Regions from separate parts of the Ralstonia sp. SA306 genome, predicted to be linked through region 2. Evidence: riboswitches for the same ligand, from Rfam matches in the RefSeq annotation. Region 2 holds a riboswitch; the other holds the start of a gene.
What was found. Region 2 has a riboswitch for glycine ahead of M1D44_RS21585 (D-amino acid dehydrogenase). Riboswitches for the same ligand answer to the same signal wherever they lie in the genome.

Region 1 (5,921 bases), on a different replicon from region 2:
ACGGCGGCGTAGCCGGTGGCGGCGCACAGCATCTGCTCGAGCTGGTCGATCATCTCGCGGTAGCCGACGGTCTGATCGGCCGGCGCGAACGGGTGGATGTTCGAGAACTCGGGCCACGTCACCGGCAGCATTTCTGCGGTGGCGTTGAGCTTCATGGTGCACGAGCCCAGCGGGATCATCGTGCGGTCGAGCGCGAGGTCCTTGTCGGCCAGGCTGCGCAGGTAGCGCAGCATTTCGTGCTCGGAATGGTGCGCGTTGAACACCGGGTGCGTCAGGTACGCGCTCTGGCGCACGAGCGACGCCGGATACGCGTCCGCAACCGCTGCTTCGGTCTGGTCGAAGTCCGGCGCGGCAGCGTGGGCGGCGTGCGCGAAGACTTCCCACAGCGCGACCACATCGGCGCGCGTGACCGTCTCGTCCAGCGAGATGCCCAGGCGTGTGTCGTCGATCTGGCGCAGGTTGATGCCGTGCGCCTGTGCCGCGATGTGCAGGTTGGCAGTACGTGCGCCGGTGGCGACCGTCAGCGTGTCGAAAAAGGCGTCGGCTTCCAGCGTGTAGCCGATCGCGCGCAGGCCGGCGGCCAGCGTGGCGGTCAGGCGGTGCACGCGTTGGGCGATGCGCTTCAGGCCCTGCGGGCCGTGGTAGACGGCATACATCGATGCCATCACACCCAGCAGCACCTGTGCGGTACAGATGTTCGAGGTGGCCTTCTCGCGGCGGATGTGCTGCTCGCGCGTCTGCAACGCCAGGCGGTAGGCCGGGTTGCCCTGCGCGTCGATTGTCACGCCGACCAGGCGACCGGGCATCGAGCGCTTGAACGCATCGCGCACGGCCATGTAGCCGGCGTGCGGGCCGCCGAAGCCGAACGGCACGCCAAAGCGCTGCGTGTTGCCGATCACGACGTCGGCACCCCATTCGCCCGGCGCAGCCAGCAGCGTGAGCGCCAGCAGGTCGGCAGCCGCAACGACCAAGCCGCCGGCAGCGTGCACGGCATCGGTCAGCGCCTGGTACGTCGCCAGATCGCCCAGCAGCGCACCGTTGGCGCCCGGGTATTGCAGCAGCACGCCGAACGCGTCGTGCTTGGCGGCGTCGGCTGCCGGGCCGGTCACCACCTGCACGCCGATCGGCTCGGCGCGCGTGCGCACGACTTCCAGCGTTTGCGGGAGCACGTCGTCCGCCACAAAGAACACGGTCGACTTCGATTTGCCAATGCGCTGCAGCAGCGTCATCGCCTCGGCAGCGGCCGTCGCTTCGTCCAGCATCGACGCGTTGGCGATGTCCATCGCGGTCAGGTCGATCACCATCTGCTGGAAGTTCAGCATCGCCTCCAGGCGGCCCTGCGAGATTTCTGGCTGGTACGGCGTGTAGGCCGTGTACCAGGCGGGGTTCTCGAGGATGTTGCGCAGGATGACGCCCGGCGTGTGCGTGCCGTAGTAACCCTGGCCGATCAGGCTCTTGACCACGCGGTTCTGCCCGGCGATGCCGCGCAGCTTGGCCAGCGCCGCCTCTTCGGTCAGCGGCTGTGTGAATTCACCCAGCGGCATGCCGTCCTGGCGGCGGATGGCCGGCGGAATCACGGCGTCGATCAGCTTGGCGCGGCTATCAAAGCCGAGCGCAGCAAGCATCTGCGCTTGCTCTTCCGGCGACGGGCCGATGTGGCGGTGCGCGAAGGCGTCGCACGCCTCCAGGGCGGCGAGGGTGGGGCGTTCGGCAGCAAGCGCCGAGGAAGCGGGGTGCGGAGCGTTCATGGCAAGGGCTCGAAATTCATGCAGAGCGCCGATGTGCGGGTCAGGCACATCGGCTTCGGTGACCGGCTTAGCCGATCTTGGCGGCGTACTGCTCGGCCGACATCAGCGCGTTCACATCGTCGGCGTTGGTCGGCTTGATCTTGAACAGCCATGCGTCGTAGGCGCCGGCGTTGACCGACTCGGGCGCGCCTGCGGCGTCGGCGTTGTTGGCGATGATCTCGCCCGACACGGGGGCGTAGATGTCGGAGGCGGCCTTGACCGATTCGACCACGGCAATCGCCTCGTCCTTGGCGACGGCGCGACCAGCGTCCGGCAGCTCCAGGAAGACGATGTCGCCGAGCGCGTCCTGCGCGTAGTCGGTGATGCCGATGGTCAGCGTGCCGTCGGCTTCAACGCGGATCCACTCGTCGTGTTCGGTGTACTTCAGATCGGCGGGGACGTTGCTCATGAAAGGTTTCTCCGGAAGATTGGTATTGGGGGATGCGGATTCGGTGTTCAACTGACCAGCGCCTTGCCATTGCGCACGAACGGCAGTTTAACCACAGTCGCGGTCAACTTGCGGTCGCGAATTTCGACCTGCACGTCGGTGCCGACGGCCACGTCCTTGGGCAGGCGCGCCAGTGCAATGGAGAGCGACAGGCTCGGGCTGAACGTGCCGCTGGTGATCTCGCCGTCACCGGCAGCGGTGATGACCTTCTGATGGGCGCGCAGCACGCCGCCCTTGTCGCGCAGGATCAGGCCGACGAACTGTTCGCGCTGGCCGCCGGCTTGCAGCGCGGCCTTGCCGGTGAAGTCGCGTTCGCTTTGCAGGTCCACCGTCCACGCGAGGCCGGCGTCGAGCGGCGAGACGTGCTCGTCCATGTCTTGGCCGTAGAGGTTCATGCCCGCTTCCAGGCGCAGCGTGTCGCGTGCGCCCAGGCCGGCCGGGCGTACGCCTGCTTGCAGCAGGCGCTCCCACACACCGGCGATCTGCGCGGCCGGCACGATCAGTTCGAAACCGTCTTCACCCGTGTAGCCGGTGCGCGCAACCATGATCTCGCCGACGTGCTCGACGGTGGCGAAGCCGGCGTTGAACGGCTTGAGCGCTTCGCCCACGGCCTGCGTGCCGGGGAGCGCGGCGTACGTCTTGGCGCGCGCATTCGGGCCTTGCACGGCCAGGATGCCCAGCGGCTCGGCGCCACCGTTGTTGTCGGAGCGGCGCGGCGTGATCGTCACGTCGGTGCCGGCGGCGGCGTTCTGCGCGACGATCCACTCCAGGTCCGTCGGTGCGGTACCGGCGTTCACTACCAGGCGGAACCAGTCTTCGCGGAAGAAGTAGACGATCAGATCGTCGATCACGCCGCCCTTGGGGTTGAGCATGCAGCTGTAGAGCGCCTTGCCGGGCGTCTGCAGCTTATCGACGTTGTTGGCGAGCAGCCCACGCAGGAAGTCGCGGACACGCGCGCCGGTGAGGTCGACCACGCACATGTGCGAGACATCGAAGATGCCGGCGTCTTGGCGCACGGCGTGGTGTTCTTCAATCTGGGAGCCGTAGTTGACGGGCATGTCCCAGCCGCCAAAGTCGACCATGCGGGCGCCCAGCGAGCGGTGGATGGCATTGAGCGGCGTGTGTTGGAGCGTCATGGAATCTCTCGGCTGATTACGCCGCCGTGGCCGGGCGCGGCGCATTGAACGGGGACCAGAAAAGCAAAAAGGCCACCCGCGCAGCCTGGTTCCTCATGGTGACGCCATGAAGATCATCAAGCTGCGCAGATGGCCCCTCTGTCCTTGGTACCTGAGAGATTGCGAAGCAGCGCGTACTGCGGTACGCGCCGGTCCGTGAGCCCCTTCGGTGGGCGCCCGCTGTGGTTCGTGCGGCGCCAGCTCTCCAGAGTGCGGTCGGACGCATGTCCGCCGATCCGCCCGGTCCTGGATGCCTGAGAGTTTTCGGGTGCTACCCCTTCGGCGGCGCCTTGCCGTGTACGGCGGGCACGCTCTCCCGGATGGATGAGCGGAATTTACGGAAGGGGGATGGGATTGTCAATTGGGGGGCGGCGGCTTTTTGGAGGAGGGCTGGCTTGATGCTTTTGGTCCATCCCTCGTTTCATCCCCTGCCGGGGCTGACTCACTTTTCTTTGTCTTGCCAAAGAAAAGTAGGCAAAAGAAAGGCGCGCCCGAGATGGCGACTTCCCCTTGAATTTATGTCGCAGAGAGGGGAAGGGAAAAACTCGCTTCGCTCAGACAGTTTCCCTTCCTCTTTCCTCTCTGCAACAGAAATTCAAGGCGCCATCTAGGGCTGGTACGTCAAAGGCCAAAGACCAAAGACAACGGCCACAGCTTCGGGGCGCTGGCGAGATCGCCAAGCCCCAAGGGTGTGGCCGGAGTGCGGGTGTTGGTTGGTCTTGCTGTGACTTACTTGCCAATCTGGCGGCTGACCTGGTTTTCCTGCTGGTTCAGCGTGCGCTGCTCCTGCTTGGTGATGGCACCGCCATTCTGAGCCGCCATGTCGCGCTCTTCCTGGCGAATCTGATGGTCTTCTCGGTGCAGCTGGCGCGCTTGGCCCTTGGTGATCTCGCCTTCCTTCACTTCGTTGTGGATGCGCTTGTTCTGGTTGGCGAGGCGGTGGTTGACCTCGGCGCGGCGCGGGTGGTCTTTTTGCCACTGCGTCTGGGCGAAGGCGCCGGTGGTGGCGGACAGGGCGACGGCGGTAACGGCCAGGGCTTTGACGATGCGGTTCATGGTGGTTTCTCCGGTGGGCGGCCGACTGATTCAGCCGCTGTCCTGCCTATAACGAATCGCGTTGCCGACGCGCTTACGGTCTTCGTGTAACCACACGTAAGCCGTGTAACGCGGCGCAGAAGGCCGGGGGGCGCAAACGAATGTGGTGCCGGCGCTTACCTTCAGCCGCTCAACGTGGTTGACTTACCAGCCGAAGCCAGCGCCGACCCCAACGTTGTACTCACTGCCGCCTGCCGTGGAGCCGCCGATGGTGACCGTGGCGCGCGAGCCGATCTTGCGCTGGTAGCCGATCGCGAGTGCTGCTTGGCCGCGGTACACCCCGGTGCCGATGGCCATGCGGTTATCGGTTTGCAGGCCGGCAGCGCTGGCCATCATGGTCGACATGGCGGCACTCATTGCACCCACGCGATTGACCTTGGTGTCGACCTGATTGACTTGGTTCTGCACGTTCCCCAGACCTTGTTGCACATCGGCCACCTTGTTGTCCACGCGATCGAGCTGTGCCTTGTTAACGGCGTCCGTAGCTTGCGTGCCTTCTGCAACGTTGGTGATGGAGCGCTCGTTGCCAACGGAGCCGACCGACACGCTGTTGGCGCGATCGGCCACCGAGTGAGCACCCACTGCGACAGCATTGTCTGCCGACGCGACGGCATTGGCACCGGTCGCCGTGGAATTTGCACCGCTGGCAACGGCGTTGGCGCCCGATGCTGTGGAGTAGTTGCCGGTTGCTGCGGCTTCCTCCTTCGTTGCCGGGTCACCGCTGCCGCCGCTACCGACAAACCGAGGATTTTCCGCGCCGCCGCCATCGCTCGTGGCACCCTCCAGCTTGTTGACGCGGCCGTCGAGGTTCGCGAGCGCATCACCCACGTTGTTATGCACGGTCTTGTCCGTGAACGAATACATCGGGGGCGTCCACACACCGTTGTTGAACCCGGCACCGCCGCCCAAGGCGCTGCCAACACTGTTGAGCTGGCTGAAGTTCACAGCGTCGTTGTCAGCCACGCCATTTGCTACGTTGCTCAGCTTCACCGCATCGCCACCCTTGTTCAGCGTCACGCTAGATTTGGTGGCATCGTCGTACACGACCACGTTTGCGATGCTGCCGTCGTCGCGGACCAGACCGGTGTTCTTGAGCTGGCGTACGTTCACGGCATCGGTGTCATCCGTACCTTCGGCCACGTTCTTGACCTGCACCGGCCCCGTGCCTGCGCCCTGGAGCGTCACGCTTGTGCCGCCTGCGTCGTATTGCACGGAATTGCTGGCCAAGCTGGCCGCGTTATCGGCCACGGACTTGACGTCATTGAGTTGGCCACCGTTGACGGCATCCTTGCTATCGGCTTCCACCTTACCGTCGGCGACGTTACCCAGTTGCACCGCATCGCCACCCTTGTTCAGCGTCACGCTGGATTTGGTGGCATCGTCATAGATGACGGCGTTGCCGACGCTGCCGTCGTC
Region 2 (5,921 bases):
CATGCTCGACATGGGCTTCTTCGATGACATCGCGACAGTCGTGCGCCAATGCCCGCCTGATCGGCAGACGCTGCTGTTCTCAGCAACCTACCCGGAAGGTATTGCGAAGCTGAGCCAGCGCATTCTGCGCAATCCAAAAGAGGTAAAGCTCGAAGAGCGCCACGACGACAGCAAGATTCGCCAGCGCTTCTACGAGGTGCCCGACAACAAGCGGTTGCATGCGGTCGGGCTGCTGCTCAAGCACTATCGGCCGGTGAGCACGCTCGCGTTCTGCAACACGAAGCAGCAATGCCGCGACCTGCTTGACGTGTTGCGCGCGCAGGGCATCCACGCGCTGGCGTTGCATGGCGAACTCGAGCAGCGCGAGCGCGATCAGGTATTGATCCAGTTCGCGAACCGCAGTTGCTCGGTGCTCGTCGCGACCGACGTTGCCGCGCGCGGGCTCGACATCGCACAGCTCGAAGCGGTGATCAACGTTGACGTGACGCCTGACCCCGAAGTGCACGTGCATCGCATTGGCCGCACGGGCCGTGCCGATGAGAACGGCTGGGCGCTGAGCCTCGCGAGCATGGATGAGATGGGGCGCGTCGGCAACATCGAGCAGGCCCTCGGGCGCGAGGTCGAATGGCACAAGCTCGACGAGCTGGATACCGGCAATGACGCCCCGCTGCTGCCGCCAATGGAAACGCTGCAGATTCTCGGCGGACGCAAGGAGAAGATCCGCCCTGGCGATGTGCTCGGCGCGTTGACGGGCGATGCCGGCTTTCGCGGCGACCAGATCGGCAAGATCAACGTGACCGAATTCTCGACCTACGTCGCGGTCGAGCGCGGCATCGCGCGCGATGCGCTGCGCAAGCTCAACGCCGGCACGCTGAAGGGCAAGAAGGTCAGGGTTCGGCTCATGGACGAATGACCCGCTGCCTTTGCGCAGCTACCGGTTGCCGCTCGTAGGGAGAGCGCGATTCAACCCAGCACGGCTGCGGCAACGCCCGCCGCCGCACAAAACGCCACCACAATCAGCGGTGGCGTTTTCCATCGCGTCAGCAGCAGAAACGCAATCGCCGCGACAGCGAAATCAAGCCATGACCGCACGGCGCTCGTCCAGACCGGCGAGTAAAGCGCAAACGCCAGCAACCCGACCACCGCGGCATTCACACCTGCCAGCAACGCTGCCATGGAGGGGCGAGCGCGCAACGCCTGCCAGTAAGGCAGCGCGGCAATGACCAGCAGCAGGCCCGGCAGAAAAATGCCCACCGTGGCAAGCGCAGCCCCGGCCCAGTGATTCAGCCCCGGGCCGATCGTCCAGCCGAGGAAAGCGGCGAAGGTAAATAGCGGCCCCGGCACGGCTTGCGCGGCACCATAGCCAGCCAGAAAATCGTTCGACGCGACCCAGCCAGTCGCAACAGTCTGCTGCTCCAGCAGGGGCAGCACGACGTGCCCGCCCCCAAATACCAACGCGCCCGAACGATAGAAAGCGTCGAACACCTTGGCGGGCATCCACGGATGGAGATCCGTCGCGACAGGAAGCCCGAACAGCAGCGCGCAAAACAGGACCATGCAGACGATGCTCGCCACGTGGGACACGCGGAATGCAGCCCCCTGCTCCGCCCTCGGACCACCACTCGCCTGACGGGACGATCTGCACAACGCCAGCCCGAGCATGGCGCCGAGCACGATCACGACCAGTTGCGCGTATACGGTTGTCAACGCGCTGAGCACGGCGATGCTGATCAGCGCGATACCTGCGCGCTGCCAGTCAGGACAGAGCTTGCGTGCCATGTCCCACACGGCCTGTGCCACTACCGCAACGGCAACCAGCTTCAAACCGTGGATCAGGCCCGCGCCAATCGGGCCGCCCAGGCTCGGCGCGAGCATCGCAAAGGCCAGCAGCAACAAGACGGAAGGCAGCGTAAAGCCGCACCATGCTGCTAACCCGCCGCGCCACCCCGCCCGAAGCAGCCCGACGGAGAATCCCACCTGGCTGCTGGCAGGCCCGGGAAGAAACTGGCACAGGCCCACGAGGTCCGTGAACGTTGCGTCGTCCAGCCAGCGGCGGCGCTCCACGAACTCGCGCCGGAAGTAGCCGATATGTGCCACCGGCCCACCGAAACTGGTGAGACCCAGCTTGAGAAAGACCGCCAGCACTTCCATGGCAGAGCCCGCTTGATGTGTGCGGGACGGTGTGGCGGATGCGGTCATTGGCGGGGAGAGATCGATGTTTGGGAAACGCGTATTAGAACATTGCCGCCGTGGCATGTAAGGCAACTAAAGTGGCAGGATAGACACCGCCGTCACCGTCATTGGACTCTTCCGCGTATCCCATCATGCACTTCGCTCAGACCATTGGCGCGCAGCGCTATGTGTTCAACGATCTCAAGACGCTCCTGGCCAAAGCCAGCCCGGCGCGTTCCGGCGACTATCTGGCGGGCCTGGCCGCTGCCAGCGAAGGCGAACGCATGGCCGCGCGCATGGCGCTGGCAGACGTGCCGCTGTCGGCGTTCCTTAACGAAGCGCTGGTGCCTTATGAGAAAGACGAGGTCACGCGCCTGATTCTTGATCGGCACGACGCGCGGGCCTTCCAGCCGATTGCCTCGCTGACGGTGGGCGAATTTCGTAACTGGCTGCTCCTGCATGAGACGGACAGCCAGACACTGGCAAACGTCGCGCCCGGTATCACGCCCGAAATGGCTGCCGCGGTCAGCAAGCTGATGCGCAATCAGGATCTGATCGCCGTCGCCCGCAAGTGCCGCGTGGTCACGCGCTTTCGCAACACCATCGGGCTGCCCGGCCGGTTGTCGGTCCGGCTCCAACCCAACCACCCGACGGACGACCCCAAAGGTATTGCCGCGTCGATCATCGATGGCCTGCTCTATGGCTGCGGCGATGCGACCATCGGCATCAACCCTGCGGGCGATAATCTCGGCGCGATCGTCTCGCTGCTGCAATTGGTCGATGAACTGCGCAATCGCTACGCCATTCCCACGCAGTCGTGCGTGCTGACCCACGTGACGAACACACTGCGCGCCATTGACCAGGGCGCGCCGGTGGACTTGGTATTTCAGTCGGTGGCGGGCAGCGAACAGGCCAACGCGGGATTCGGCATCAGCCTTGCCTTGCTGGCCGAGGCGCATGACGCCGCGCGGGGCCTTGAGCGCGGTACGGTCGGCAATAACGTGATGTATTTCGAGACCGGCCAGGGCAGCGCGTTGTCGGCCAATGCGCATCACGGCGTCGATCAGCAAACCATGGAGGCGCGTGCTTATGCGGTGGCGCGGGCGTTCTCGCCGTTGCTGGTCAACACGGTGGTCGGTTTTATCGGGCCGGAGTATCTCTACGACGGCAAGCAGATCATCCGCGCCGGATTGGAAGACCACTTCTGCGGCAAGCTCATGGGCCTGCCGATGGGTTGCGACGTGTGCTACACCAACCACGCCGAAGCCGATCAGGACGACATGGATACGCTGCTCACCCTGTTTGGCGTGGCCGGCATCCACTTCATCATGGGCGTGCCGGGCGCCGACGACATCATGCTGAACTACCAGAGCACGTCGTTTCATGACGCACTCTATCTGCGCGACACGCTGGGCCTGCGGCCGGCGCCGGAGTTTGAGGCGTGGCTGCAAAGCATGGGTATTGTCGACACCGCTGGGCGCCTGCAAGACGCCACGGCGCAGCAGCCGCTGCTGCGGTTGGCCCACGCGCTGTGAACCCCGTTGGATATCCGCACATGCCGAAACACACGCTCGTTCAACCGAATCCGTGGACACACCTGCGTGCCTTTACCGACGCACGTATTGCGCTGGGCCGCGCCGGCAACAGCCAGACGACCGACGCCGTGCTCGCGTTTGGCGTGGCGCATGCCCAGGCGCGCGATGCCGTGCACTTGCCGCTCGATATCGCTGCAGTGGCGGCCGCGCTTGAACAGGCGGGCTTCACGGCGTTGACCGTGCACAGCGCGGCAGCCGATCGCGCCCAGTATCTGCGCCGTCCCGATCTTGGCCGCCGGCTTGACGATGCCAGCCGCGCAAAACTCGGCGCGTTGCGGCCAGCGCAACCCTTCGACGTTGTCTTTGTGATTGCTGACGGGCTTTCCGCATTGGCGGCGCAAAGCCACGGCATGCCGCTCCTGTGCTGCGTGCGCGAGCGTCTGCCGCGCGACTGGTCGATCGGCCCCGTGGTCATCGCCGCGCAGTCTCGTGTGGCGCTGGGCGATGAGATCGGTTCGCTGCTTGGCGCGCGGCAGGTGGTGATGCTGATCGGTGAGCGGCCCGGGTTGAGCTCGCCAGACAGCCTAGGCACTTACCTGACCTACGCGCCGCGCGTTGGGTGCTCCGATGCGCAGCGTAACTGCATCTCGAATGTTCGGCCGGCTGGCCTGACCTATGACCAGGCAGCGGCCCGGCTGGTGTTCCTGCTCAAAGGCGCGCTGGCGCTCGGCCGCAGTGGCGTGGACCTGAAGGACGACACGCCATCCGTTGCCCCCGGGACAGCCCGACTTGCCGAACGTCACAACCCGTGACACACTCCGTCCCGCTGCCCACACCGGCAGCACGCAGGCGCGGCTGACGCACCAACGACAGCTGCAACACGCCGCAGGAGAGACCGGGCTCAACGCACACACGCGCAACGCCCGGCGCCGATGGAGCAACCACCCCGGAAACTCTCAGGCAAAAGGACTGTGGCGTCGACTGCGAATCTGGAGAGAGGCGTGCATGCGTGCGCCCACCGAAGGGGAAGGCGCCACCGCTGCTGGCGCCCAAGCTCTCAGGTCCCAAGACAGATGGGGTGAGCCGACCGGATCGTCCGGTCATGACATCACTCCATAGGGACCGCCATGACGCACATCGTCATCGTCGGCGCCGGTATATCCGGCGTCACCACTGCTTACACGCTCTCGCAACTCGGCTATCAGGTCACGGTGCTCGACCGCCACTTGTATCCGGCCATGGAAACCTCGTTCGCCAACGGCGGGCAGCTTTCCGCCAGCAACGCTGAAGTCTGGAACAGCACCGGCACGCTGCTCAAGGGCATCAAATGGATGCTGCGCAACGACGCCCCGCTCCTGCTCAATCCCAAGCCGTCCTGGCATAAGTATTCGTGGATCGGCGAGTTCGTGGCCAGCATCGCGCACTACCGCCGCAACACTATCGAAACCACGCGCATGGCCATCGAGGCCCGCAAGCATCTGTTTGCGATGGCCGAACGGGAGCAGATCGATTTCGACCTGCAGAAGCGCGGCATTCTGCACGTCTATCACGACAAGGCGAGCTTTGCGGCCGCAGGCAAGGCCAACGCCCTGCTCATCGCCGGGGGGCTTGAGCGCCACGCCGTGAGCCCGGAAGACATTGCCGCCATCGAGCCCACACTGCGGGGCAACTACTACGGCGGTTATTTCACCGAGTCCGACGCCACCGGCGACATCCACAAGTTCACGCGCGGCCTCGCGCAGGCCTGCGAAAAGCGCGGCGTGCGCTTCCTGCAAGGTGTGGACGTGCGCGATGTGCAAACCACAGAGCACGGCGTTCGTCTCCTGCTGCAAACCACGCTGGATGACCGCCTTTCCACCAGCGAGGCGAACGTCGTGCAGGACCTTGCCGCCGACGCGATGGTCGTGTGCGCGGGCGTGGGCAGCCGGCATATCGCACAAATGGTTGGCGATCGCATCAACGTGTATCCGGTCAAGGGGTATTCCATCACGGTGCACCTGGACGATGAAGCCAGCATGCAAGGCGCGCCGTGGGTCAGCCTGCTCGATGAGAGCGCGAAGATCGTGACCAGCCGACTTGGCACCGGCCGCTTCCGCGTGGCCGGCACGGCCGAGTTCAACGGTTACAACCGCGATATCCGCGCGGATCGCATCGAACCCCTGGTGGCCTGGACGCGCCGCAACTTTGCGATTGGCACGTCGCGCGTGGTGCCGT

Region 1: another riboswitch for glycine. It lies ahead of gcvT (glycine cleavage system aminomethyltransferase GcvT); the one in region 2 lies ahead of M1D44_RS21585 (D-amino acid dehydrogenase).

What each region holds. Positions count from the first base shown of each region.
Region 1 covers NZ_CP096451.1:3,321,800-3,327,720, forward strand. The annotation lists gene gcvP (aminomethyl-transferring glycine dehydrogenase) at 1-1,748, opposite strand, end outside; gene gcvH (glycine cleavage system protein GcvH) at 1,816-2,196, opposite strand; gene gcvT (glycine cleavage system aminomethyltransferase GcvT) at 2,244-3,371, opposite strand; glycine riboswitch at 3,500-3,629, opposite strand; glycine riboswitch at 3,642-3,739, opposite strand; gene M1D44_RS15730 (hypothetical protein) at 4,140-4,466, opposite strand; gene M1D44_RS15735 (ESPR-type extended signal peptide-containing protein) at 4,650-5,921, opposite strand, start outside.
Region 2 covers NZ_CP096452.1:1,108,398-1,114,318, forward strand. The annotation lists gene dbpA (ATP-dependent RNA helicase DbpA) at 1-913, shown strand, start outside; gene chrA (chromate efflux transporter) at 964-2,199, opposite strand; gene M1D44_RS21575 (ethanolamine ammonia-lyase subunit EutB) at 2,325-3,707, shown strand; gene eutC (ethanolamine ammonia-lyase subunit EutC) at 3,728-4,519, shown strand; glycine riboswitch at 4,584-4,689, shown strand; gene M1D44_RS21585 (D-amino acid dehydrogenase) at 4,835-5,921, shown strand, end outside.